3 regions of the Pseudophaeobacter sp. 1A09344 genome follow, and region 2 is predicted to be linked to each of the others. Evidence: riboswitches for the same ligand, from Rfam matches in the RefSeq annotation. Region 2 holds a riboswitch; each other region holds the start of a gene.
What was found. Region 2 has a riboswitch for cobalamin ahead of SM765_RS03950 (DUF1636 domain-containing protein). Riboswitches for the same ligand answer to the same signal wherever they lie in the genome.
Positions count from the first base shown of each region.

Region 1 (3,692 bases), 220 kb from region 2:
CAGCGTTTCCTTGATTTGCAAAGTCACCATTTTTGAGGATGTTAACGATTGTGGCGCTGATGCCGAAAATTTGACCGGTCTAACGCCAATATCCAGCGGCAGACCGGTGACCCGGCGTCAAACATCCGCTCACAACCATAAAAATGCATCGACCGCGCTACCCGAACAGGCTGGTCATTGCGCGGTTTTGCCGCCATCAATGCAGGAAATCGGGCCTTAACGCCGGATCCCCTGCCAAAAGAAGGACAACGATATGAAACGGGCCGAAGAGGTGACATTTGGCGGCAAGGGTGGCCTGGACCGCAGCGCGCATCTGCGTGCGGATGCCAAAGCGCTAGACGCTGCCTGGGGGGCACAGAATGCACAGGTGCTGATGATGTGGCGCGGCAAACCCCTGTGCCAGCGGTCAGATCCAGAGCGCGGACCGGACGCGCTTGCCTGGATCTCCACCACGCATCCGATGGCAGCAGAGTGCCGCGACGCCGCTCTGTTTCTCGGCCTCCTGCCGGATCAAAGCCCGGCCTTCGCCTGTGATATCAGCAGTTGGCAGCCCGATGCGCTGGACGAGATGGCGCTGGCCAGTTTTGCCGATGTGACGGAGCAGCAGCACCCGGACCTGCCCTCTGGTTATGCTTTCGCCGAGCTGCGCAGGGTGATGACCCGGCTGACCCCGCTGGAGGCCGAGCTGGCCGCCACCGCCAAGGCGCTGTTTTCCTGGCATGGCTCGCATGGGTTCTGTGCCCGCTGTGGCCACCCCAGTGATATGGTTCAGGCAGGCTGGCAAAGAAATTGCCCCAGCTGCAAGGCGAGCCATTTCCCCCGCACCGATCCGGTTGTGATCATGCTGATCACCCATGGGGACGAGGTCCTGATGGGCCGCTCTCCCGGCTGGCCGGAAGGTATGTACTCCCTGCTGGCCGGTTTCGTTGAACCCGGCGAAACGCTGGAGGCCGCCGTGCGGCGTGAAGTTCTGGAAGAGTCCGGCGTGAAGGTCGGAGAGGTGGAGTACCTGTCCAGCCAGCCCTGGCCCTTTCCAATGTCGCTGATGTTCGGCTGCCGCGGGATCGCGCTGGATCGCGAGCTGACCATCGACCCACATGAAATCGAGGACGCGATCTGGGTCAGCAAGCAGGACATGATGACCGCCTTTGCCGGAGAGCACCCGATCCTGAAGCCTGCCCGAAAAGGAGCAATTGCACATTTTCTGTTGCAGAACTGGCTTGCGGATACGCTGGATTAAAGGGAATATCGCGGCCACGCTGAGAATTGATCAATCAAAACAGGCAAGCAGGCGTCAGAGTCATGGATTTCACGAGTAAAGAAGATATCGATTCACCGATCGCCGACGTGTTTGAAGCCCTGTCGGACTTTGAAAGCTTTGAACGCTCGGCCATCCGGCGCGGCATCGACGTGCAACGGATCGGCGATATCAGCACGCCTGAAAACGGCCTCGCCTGGGATGCCAAATTCAGCTTTCGCGGCAAGGCGCGCGAGCTGCGCATTGCTCTCAAATCCTATGATCCCGTCACCCGCATTCTGCTGTCCGGCGACAGCAGCGGGCTGAACGGCGAAACCGAGATCGAACTGATGGCGCTGTCGCCGCGGCGCACCCGTGTAACAATTTCGCTCAACCTGACGGCCAAGACCCTGTCGGGGCGGTTGCTGCTGCAATCCTTCAAACTGGCGCGCGGCTCGCTCAATAAGAAATTCAAAGCGCGCGCGGCAGATTTCGCACGGCTGACCGAAGAACGATTGAACCGCACGGCCTGAGGGCACCGCATCCGCCTGCACAATTCAGCAAGCTTACCTGGCTTGCTGGTGTTGGCGCGGATTTCTCCGACTTTCACACAAGCGAATTGACGACTCGCCCTTCGACCCGCTACCCATTTCACAGATGGTTTCCGCGATCCGCCTTTGGCGGGTCCGGGATGAAAAGGGAACGTGGTGCGATCCGGCCTCTCTCGGCCAGAACAATTCCACGACTGCCCCCGCAACTGTAGGCGGAGAGCGACCCCGGAAGATCCACTGGACGCAAGGTACAGACCTGCGGCCGGGAAGGACCGGAGAAGCTATGACCCGCAAGTCAGGAGACCTGCCATCGCACAACTCGAAACCGGGCGGGGTGTCCGGAGCGGGTGAGATGGCTCCTGTTGCGCGGCCCGTTCTGGCCGACAAGCATCCGGCCACATGTCTCTCCCCCTCATTATGCCCCTGCCCCAGCGCGGAGGGCGCGATGATCTGGACGACAAAAACGCATGAACTTGCGGCAACGACCTGTCAACACACCGGGGCAAGCTGCCCGGCACTGGAACGGATGCTGGTGGCCCTGTGCGGGGCGCTCGATACCGCGCGGGATATGACCGAAGAGGATTTTGAAATCACCGGCGACAGCCTGCTCGATGGCTGCACCCGCCATTGCCCGGCGCGCTTTTTTGCCTCGCACGACAGGATCCGGGTGTTCTGCGAAGTGGACACCGCAGCAGAGCGCAGCGGTCTGGACCGTTTTGCCGACGCGCTGCTGTCCAGCGATGCACAAGCGCAGCCCGCAGATCACCTGCCACATCGCCCCTGCTCCTTCGGAGAAGCCATCCCGCTCAGCGCGGCGTAGCGGCAGACCCTGAGAACCCACAGGAGGGGCGTCGGTTTTATTCGGTGAATGCCGCGCCCTGTGAAGAAGAAAGCGGGATGACAGTCGGGCCCGCTCCGGCGGGCTGCCTCTGGCTCAGCGGCTGCGGGCCCAGGCCATCTGTGCCTCGGTCTCGACCGCGCAGGGGCGAGACATGCGCAACCTGTTTAGCGCCGCCTCTGGCGCAACGCCGCATTCGATCAACAGGCGCAGCACCACCATGCCGGAGCGCCCGCAGCCGCCCCGGCAATGCACTAGAACGCGGCCGCCACCGGTCAGCGCCTGACGTGCCGAGGCGCTGACCCCGGGCCAGGCCTCGTTCACCTCCGGGCCGGGCACACCGAAATCCGCCACCGGCAGATGCACCCAGCGGCTTCCCATGCTCTGCAGATCAACCCCCAGCGTCGCGGCCCCGACGGAGACATGCTCGGCTTCGGTGGTCATGGAAATGACCAGACCGGGCTGCCAGTCGTGGATCAGCTCAAGATCCCCCTTGTAGTCGCCCCCGGCACCGGGCAGCGGGCAGATCGCAAGAATGCCATTGGCGGCGGACACCGCGTAGATCGTAAAGGGCTGCCCGGCCTGCAGGCCTGCCCCATCTGAACTCATCCCAGTCATCACACACTCTCCACCACATACAGGGAAAAACTCTGCCACCTGCCCTGCCGGACGGTCAACAGCGGTGGACGAAGCCCGCGGGCTTCCCTACCCTATGAGGCGGTCCCAATCCCATTCCGAATCCGGCACGAGACAGCATGAGCGACACCCCAACATCCGATCCTGAAACCCAAACCGCTGAGGTTCAGCACGCGGAGCAGCCGTCTGGCCAGTATCAGGTCCTCGCCCGCAAGTACCGGCCCGAAACCTTTGCGGATCTGGTTGGCCAGGACGCCATGGTGCGTACGCTGAAAAACGCCTTTGCCGCGAACCGGATCGCTCAGGCTTTCATCATGACCGGTATTCGCGGCACGGGTAAGACCACCACCGCCCGGATCATTGCCAAGGGGATGAACTGTATCGGCACCGATGGCAACGGCGGCCCCACCACCGAACCCTGCGGTCAGTG
Region 1 covers NZ_JAXGFS010000002.1:382,372-386,063, forward strand. The annotation lists gene nudC (NAD(+) diphosphatase) at 254-1,240, shown strand; gene SM765_RS05060 (SRPBCC family protein) at 1,303-1,770, shown strand; cobalamin riboswitch at 1,879-2,114, shown strand; gene SM765_RS05065 (hypothetical protein) at 2,234-2,608, shown strand; gene SM765_RS05070 (protein-tyrosine phosphatase family protein) at 2,723-3,244, opposite strand; gene SM765_RS05075 (DNA polymerase III subunit gamma/tau) at 3,382-3,692, shown strand, end outside.
Region 1: another riboswitch for cobalamin. It lies ahead of SM765_RS05065 (hypothetical protein); the one in region 2 lies ahead of SM765_RS03950 (DUF1636 domain-containing protein).

Region 2 (3,692 bases):
TTTCACAAGGAGATGAGGTTCGACAGTGAAACGCCGACCTCCCGCCTGCTGACGCGGATCATGCCCTGGATGAAGGGCCGCCGCCCGGCCTGGCTGATCCGCCTTGGGCTGTTTCTCTATGACACGCTGGGCAAGCGAGGCATCCTGCCCGGCACCCGCAAGCTGGACCTCAGCCGCGACGAAGCGGGGGCGCCGCTGAAGGACAAGTTCCAGACCGCCTTTGAATATTCGGACTGCTGGATCGAGGATGCCCGCCTGGTGGTGCTCAACGCCCGCGACGCGCAGGCGCGCGGCGCCGAAATCATGACCCGCACCAAAGTTCTGGCGGCTGAACGCGCCGAGGATCATTGGCTCATCCACCTGAAGGACAGTCTGACGGGGCAAGTGTTCACGCGTCGGTCGCGGATGCTGGTCAATGCGGCGGGTCCCTGGGTTGCGGAGGTATTGAACCAGAAACTGGGCCAGAACAGCCGCGAAGGCGTGCGTCTGGTACGCGGCAGCCATATCGTGGTTCCGAAACTCTTCGACCACGGGCGCTGCTATTTCTTTCAGGGCACCGACGGGCGGATCATCTTTGCCATCCCCTATGAAGAAGATTTCACTCTGATCGGCACCACCGACGCCGACCATCCCGACCCGGAGACGGCCCCCAGCTGCACCCCCGAGGAACAGGACTACCTGATCGATTTTGCCTCGCAGTATTTCAAAAAACCGCTGCACCGCGGCGACATTCTGTGGACCTACTCCGGTGTGCGCCCGCTGTATGACGATGGCGCCAGCTCGGCGACGGCGGCGACGCGGGAATATGTGCTGTCACTGGACACGGGCAATGCACCGCTGCTGAACATCTTTGGCGGCAAGATCACCACCTACCGCAAACTGGCCGAGGCCGCGCTTGCCAAGATCTCCGAGGCTCTGCCCGGCGTCGGCGGCAACTGGACAGCAGGTGTGCCCCTGCCCGGCGGCAATTTCGCGGTCAAAGATGTGACCAAGCTGCAGGCGGATCTTGCAGCGGATTATTCCTTCCTGACGCCTTATTGGGCCCGGCGTCTGATCCGCGCTTATGGCACCGAAGCGCGGCTGATCCTGGGTGATGCAAAATCCGCCCAGGCGCTGGGGCACGATTTCGGCGCCACCATCACCGAGCGGGAGTTGGACTGGGCGATTGCCAACGAATGGGTGCGCAGCGGCGAGGATTTCCTGTGGCGCCGCACCAAGCTGGGCCTGCGCCTGACCGAGGAAGAACGCGCCGCGGTCGATACCTATATCAAGGACAAGATTGCCGCGTAACGGCGGGGCAATCCAAACGCACCGGGCACGGTATTCCCTGCCCGGTGACACCTCTGCAGATGGTCTGGCCGTCTTAGAACTCCACCCCTTTCTGCGCCTTGATCCCGGCGCGGAAAGGATGTTTGATCTGGCCCATCTCGGTCACCAGATCCGCGATCTCGATCAGCTCTTCCTTAGCGTTCCGTCCGGTCAGAACCACATGAGTCATCGGTGGTTTCTGCTCAACCAGGAACTCCAGAACCTCATCCAGATCCAGATATTCATAGCGCAGAGCAATGTTAATTTCATCGAGCAAAACCATGGTGTTGCGCTCATCCAGGATCATTTCCTTGGCCTTTTCCCAGCCTGCGCGGGCCGCCGCGATATCGCGGGCCTTGTCCTGAGTCTCCCAGGTGAAGCCTTCACCCATCGCGTAGAACTGGCACAGATCGCCGAAATGCTCCTCGATCAGGGTGCGTTCGCCGGTCTGCCAGGCGCCCTTGATGAACTGCACCACGGCGGATGGCATGCCGTGGGCGATGCAGCGCATGATCATGCCGAATCCCGAGCTGGACTTGCCCTTGCCGGGGCCGGTGTGGACGATGATCAGCCCCTTTTCACCGTCCTTGTTGGCCATCATGCGGTCACGCGCCGCTTTCTTTTTCGCCATCTTGGACGCGTGCCGTGCCGCTTCTTCCTCGGAAATGCCGTTATCAGACTTTTCGGTCACCAAGTGCCCTCCTGCAGTTTGGCACCATGTCTTGACAAGGAAGCCCGCAATAGCGCAAGGGGATTTTGTTGGTTCCTGCGAAAGCAGGCGAAGAGGGAATGTGACACGGCCATCTGGCCCAAGCACAGCCGCCCCCGCGACCGTGACCGGAGAGGTCTCCACGCCACTGGGTAACACCGGGAAGGCCGGAGAACCGCAAAGACCCCGCAGCACTGCGACGGTCTTGAGATCCGCAAGCCGGGAGACCTGCCAACAGACTTAATCTACGGGCGGACGGGGTGTTCCGCGACCGGATGTGTGAGTCGTTTCAGCACTGCGGCTCCCCTCTGGCCCCTCCCCGTCTGTCTGACAGGACGCAAGGAGAGGCGCGCCAATGGCGAAGGATACGGCTGATCAGCCCGGAAATGGCAGGCCAGAGGTCACACTGACCATCTGCACCACCTGCAAACGCGAAGGCGTTGATCCCGAAGCCACCCGGCCCGGCACCCTGTTGCTGCGGGCGCTGCGCGCCGCCGACCTGCCCGACGGGGTTTCGGTGCGCGGCGTCGAATGCCTGTCCGCCTGCAAGCGCGGCTGCTCCATGGTGCTGAGCGGCGGAACGGAGCGCTGGAGCTACATCTACGGCGATCTGGATCCCAATCAACACGTCGATGACATCCTGCAAGGCGCAGCCGCCTATGCCGCGACCGCCGATGGTCTGGTGCCCTGGCGTGCGCGCCCGCAGGTCTTTCGCAAGCAATCCATCGCCCGCATTCCCCCGGCGCCCCAGCCGGGTGACATCCCATCCGAGGAGTAACCGATGAGCGATCTCAACAAAATTCCCGTCACCGTGGTGACCGGCTTTCTCGGCGCGGGCAAGACCACGCTGATCCGCCACCTGATGCAGAACCCACAGGGCAAACGTCTGGCCGTGCTGGTCAATGAATTCGGCACTGCGGGCGTGGACGGCGACATCCTGAAATCCTGCGCCGATGAAAACTGCCCAGAAAACAATATCGTGGAGCTGGCGAACGGCTGCATCTGCTGCACCGTGGCGGACGATTTCATCCCCACGATCGAGGCCCTAATGGCCCTGCCGGAAACGCCCGAACATATCCTGATTGAAACCTCCGGGCTGGCGCTGCCGAAACCGCTGCTCAAAGCCTTTGACTGGCCCGCGATCCGCTCGCGCATCACCGTAGACGGGGTCATTGCCCTTGCCGATGCCGAGGCCGTCGCCGCAGGGCAATTCGCCCCGGATCTTGACGCCGTGCAGGCCCAGCGCGAGGCGGACGACAGTCTGGATCATGAAACCCCGCTGTCCGAAGTCTTCGAGGACCAAGTCTCGTGTGCAGATATCGTGCTTCTGTCCAAGGCAGACCTTGCCGGGGAGGAAGGCCTTGCCAAGGCCCGTGCCGTGATCGAAGCCGAAGCCCCGCGCCAACTGCCGATCCTGCCGATGAGCGAAGGCGTGATCGATCCGCGTGTGGTGCTGGGGATCGGCGCGGCGGCCGAAAACGATCTGGAGGCCCGCCCCAGCCATCACGATGGCCACCACGATCACGAGCATGATGATTTTGAAAGCATCGTCGTTGAAATGGGCGAAGTCTCCGACCCGCAGGACCTGCAGGACCGCATCGTCAACATGGCCCGCAACCGCAAAATTCTGCGCGTCAAAGGCTATGTCGCGGTGGAAGGGAAACCGATGCGCATG
Region 2 covers NZ_JAXGFS010000002.1:163,922-167,613, forward strand. The annotation lists gene glpD (glycerol-3-phosphate dehydrogenase) at 1-1,290, shown strand, start outside; gene cobO (cob(I)yrinic acid a,c-diamide adenosyltransferase) at 1,364-1,999, opposite strand; cobalamin riboswitch at 2,052-2,267, shown strand; gene SM765_RS03950 (DUF1636 domain-containing protein) at 2,373-2,795, shown strand; gene cobW (cobalamin biosynthesis protein CobW) at 2,799-3,692, shown strand, end outside.

Region 3 (3,692 bases), on a different contig from region 2:
TCGCGCCGTAGCGATGTGCCTGCATCCCGTGTGAACCAAGCAATTCGATTTCCTGCCCGACGATCTTTGGCATTGGAACGGCCGGTGCCGCGTGCTCACCCAGCATCAGACCCACCTGCACATGCTTGCCCCGCGGCCGCAGGCAGAGGATTGAATTGGTCATAGTTGACGGGTGACCAAGTGCGTCGAGAGAGACGTGGGCTCCTCCGCGGGTGATCTCCCGAATGGCCTCCGGCACGTCGGCCTCCCTACCGTTTAGCACCGTCACGGCGCCAAGCTCCTTCGCCAGCGTCAACTTAGCTGGATCAAGGTCCACGCCGATCACGTTGGCCCCACAAGCCGAGGCGATCATCACGGCGGACAGGCCTACGCCGCCGCAACCATGCACAGCCACCCATTGTCCTGCGCTGACCTTCCCTTGATCTACCACCGCCCGAAATGAGGTTGCAAAGCGGCAACCAAGGCTCGCGGCAGTGGCAAAATTCATGGTCTCGGGCAGGGCGACAAGGTTCAGATCGGCCTGATGAATGCCTACGTATTCCGCAAAGGATCCCCAGTGGGTAAAACCCGGCTGTTCCTGCTGCAGGCAGACCTGCTGGTTGCCGGAATGGCATTCGGAACAGCTGCCGCACCCGCAGATGAATGGCACGGTGACCTTGTCGCCGACCTTCCATTTTGTGACGTCATTCCCAACGGCTTCGACGACGCCAGCTAACTCGTGGCCAGGCACATGCGGCAAGTCGATGTCGCTGTCGTGTCCCATCCAGCCATGCCAGTCGCTGCGGCAGACGCCGGTGGCCGCAACCCTGAGGACAACGCCATGCGGCTCTGGCGTCGGGTCGTCCACGGTAACCAGCTTTGGCGCTCTTTGGAATTTTTCGAAAAGGACGGCTTTCATGGCAGGATCTTTCGCTGAAGAGTATTTTGGACGAGATCATAGTCTGGATGAGGGAAATACCTTTGCCAATCCTCCCCATATTGCGCAAATCTGGAGTGGAATTCCCTATGGAATCGTCATTATTGAAAGATATCTACCCATGCCTGACATCGACGCCGTCAATGCCGAGATCTTGACCCTGTTGCAGGAGGATGGCCGCATGACCAATGCCAAGTTGTCCGAGCATCTGGGGATGAGCGAGACCCCCTGTTGGAGGCGGCTCAAACGTCTTGAAGAAAGCGGCATCATCGAAGGTTATCAAGCCAATCTGAGCCGTCGAAAGCTCGGCCTCGGCGTTATGGCCTTCGTCCAGCTGCGCTGTTCCGAGCATGATCAAGCCGCGACGGCAGAATTTCAGCGCATCGTTGAGACGACACCGAACATCCTGGCTTGCCACAACACGACCGGCGCGGATGATTTCCTGCTGATCGTGGTTGCCCGTGATCTCGATGATTACAGTGGTTTCGTCGACAGCACTCTGAGGCGGCTACCCGGTGTCACTAGCATTCGGTCCAACCTCTCATTGAAAGAAATGAAGGCGTCGAGCAAGCTGCCGGTCAGTGCAGCATCAATGAAATAGACTGCCGCGCAAGCTGGTTTTCCGTCGTGTTTGAACCGGAGCCTGTAACCGGCCACCGGACTGAACCTGTGCCCGCGACAGACCTTTGCGAAGATCTGGGCGTTCATGCGCGGTCTCGTACTGGAACGCTTGGGCGAAGATGGAAACGCCATAGCTCCGCCGGGATGCGGAAGAGGCGCGTTGCCACCGCAGGGGCATTGCCAGGGGAAATCTGTCCGTGATGCGGGGCAGGGGGGACAGCCACGACCCCAGCCATTGGATTCGGTGGAGATCGGAACGGGGAACCATGCCGTAGCGTGGAATATCGCCTGCGCAAAGGTTGCGGTCGATGCGGCACAGCATTGCGTTTGCAGCATTGAAACCATCACTTAGCAGTTGATTTCAGGCGATTGTTGCTGGTGTGCGCGGTGCATTGTTTGAAAACTCCATCCTTGGCGGCGTCTACTCCTTCTTGACAGAGCAAATCGAGTTTGCCTAAGTCCGGCCATTCTGGTCCGGCTGGGAATACCATCCGGGTAAAAGGGAACATGGTAAGGCGTCGGTACAAGACGTCAAAACCATGACTGCCCCCGCAACTGTGAGCGGAGAGCAATGCTGCGATATGCCACTGCCTCAAGAGGAGGTGGGAAGGCGCGGCAAAGCTGCGACCCGCGAGTCAGGAGACCTGCCAGAAGGATCACCCAGTCCGGGTGCGGGGCGCGCCGGGGACAACGGACTTCCGTAGTGGTGGCAATTGAACTGTCTGTGGAAGCACTGCCTTCCAAGGACCGATGATTTGTACATGTTGCCCGCTTATGGGCAGCCACTTTTCCTGCACCGAATGTGCAGGCTGGGAGAACTGAAACGATGCACAAGGTAAGCTTGTCCCTGGCCGCCACCCTGATGGCCATCCCCCCGGCACTGGCAACCGCCCAGGAGGCGGAGATCATCGATCTGGGCGAACTCATCGTCTCCGGTGGTTTTACCCCTGTCGAGGCTCAGAAATACGGTCGCTCGGTTTCGGTCGTGACCAGCGAAGAGATCGAACAGCGCGGCATCACCACGGTTCAGGATGCGCTGCGCTCGGTTCCTGGTCTGATGGTCACCGGTGCAGGTGACAGCTTTACACAGGTCCGCATTCGTGGCGCCGAAGCCAACCACACGCTGATCCTGATCGACGGCATCGAGGCCTCGGGCGGCGACAGCGACTATATCCTGTCTGGCCTTGATACCGCCAATATCGAGCGGATCGAGGTGCTGCGCGGTCCGCAATCGGTGTTCTACGGCTCCAACGCCTCGGCGGGTGTGATCAACATCATCACCAAGAGTGGCGGCATCGGCACCGAATACGGTGGCAGCCTCGAAGTTGGCTCGGACGGCTACCGGGCCTCGGCGCGGGTCTCCTCCCGCACCGAGCGCGGCGGCATCTCGCTCAACCTCGCCCACGATAATGACGATGGCTACGACTTCTCCGGCAGCGGCGGCGAAGAGGATGGCATCCGCCGCAATACCGCGCAGGTGAAAGGCGACTACCTTGTCACCGAGCGGCTGAAGCTGGGTTTCAACCTGCGTGCCTCGGAAGAGCGTTTCGACAGCGACAGCACGTCTTTTACCGCGACCGATGCGGCCAGCTATGTGGTGGATGATCCCACGCAGTTCAGCGACCGCGATGAACAGCTGGCGCAGATCTTTGCGGAGCTCGACACGCTGGGCGGACGCCTGAAACATCGTCTGTCTTACGAGCGTACGGATTTTGACCAATCCTACAACGGCGGCGCCCTGACCGAGACAAAGACGGAAGCGGCGAAATACCTGCTGAGCTTTGGCCTTGATGGCCAGTCGGTAGAGCTGACAGATCACCTGCTGAACGCCATTCTGGAATGGGAAGAGGATTCCAGCCGTTCCAATCCGGCCTTTGCGCGCAAGACCAATTCGATCGCGCTGGAATACCGTGGCAGCTTTGCCAATGGTCTGGATCTGCAGCTGGGCGTGCGCCGCGACAACAACAATGCCTTCGAAGATGCCACCAGCTGGAACGCCAGTGCGTCCTATACCTTTGCGGGCAGCGGTGTACGGCTGCATGGCTCGGCCGGCACCGGTATCGTGAACCCGACCTATTTTGAGCTCTTTGCCAACAGCACCTTTGGTGCCACCACCTATCTGGGTAATCAGAACCTGCAGCCCGAAGAAAACCGC
Region 3 covers NZ_JAXGFS010000012.1:61,131-64,822, reverse strand. The annotation lists gene SM765_RS18590 (zinc-dependent alcohol dehydrogenase family protein) at 1-898, opposite strand, end outside; gene SM765_RS18585 (Lrp/AsnC family transcriptional regulator) at 897-1,517, shown strand; cobalamin riboswitch at 1,991-2,203, shown strand; gene SM765_RS18580 (TonB-dependent receptor plug domain-containing protein) at 2,364-3,692, shown strand, end outside.
Region 3: another riboswitch for cobalamin. It lies ahead of SM765_RS18580 (TonB-dependent receptor plug domain-containing protein); the one in region 2 lies ahead of SM765_RS03950 (DUF1636 domain-containing protein).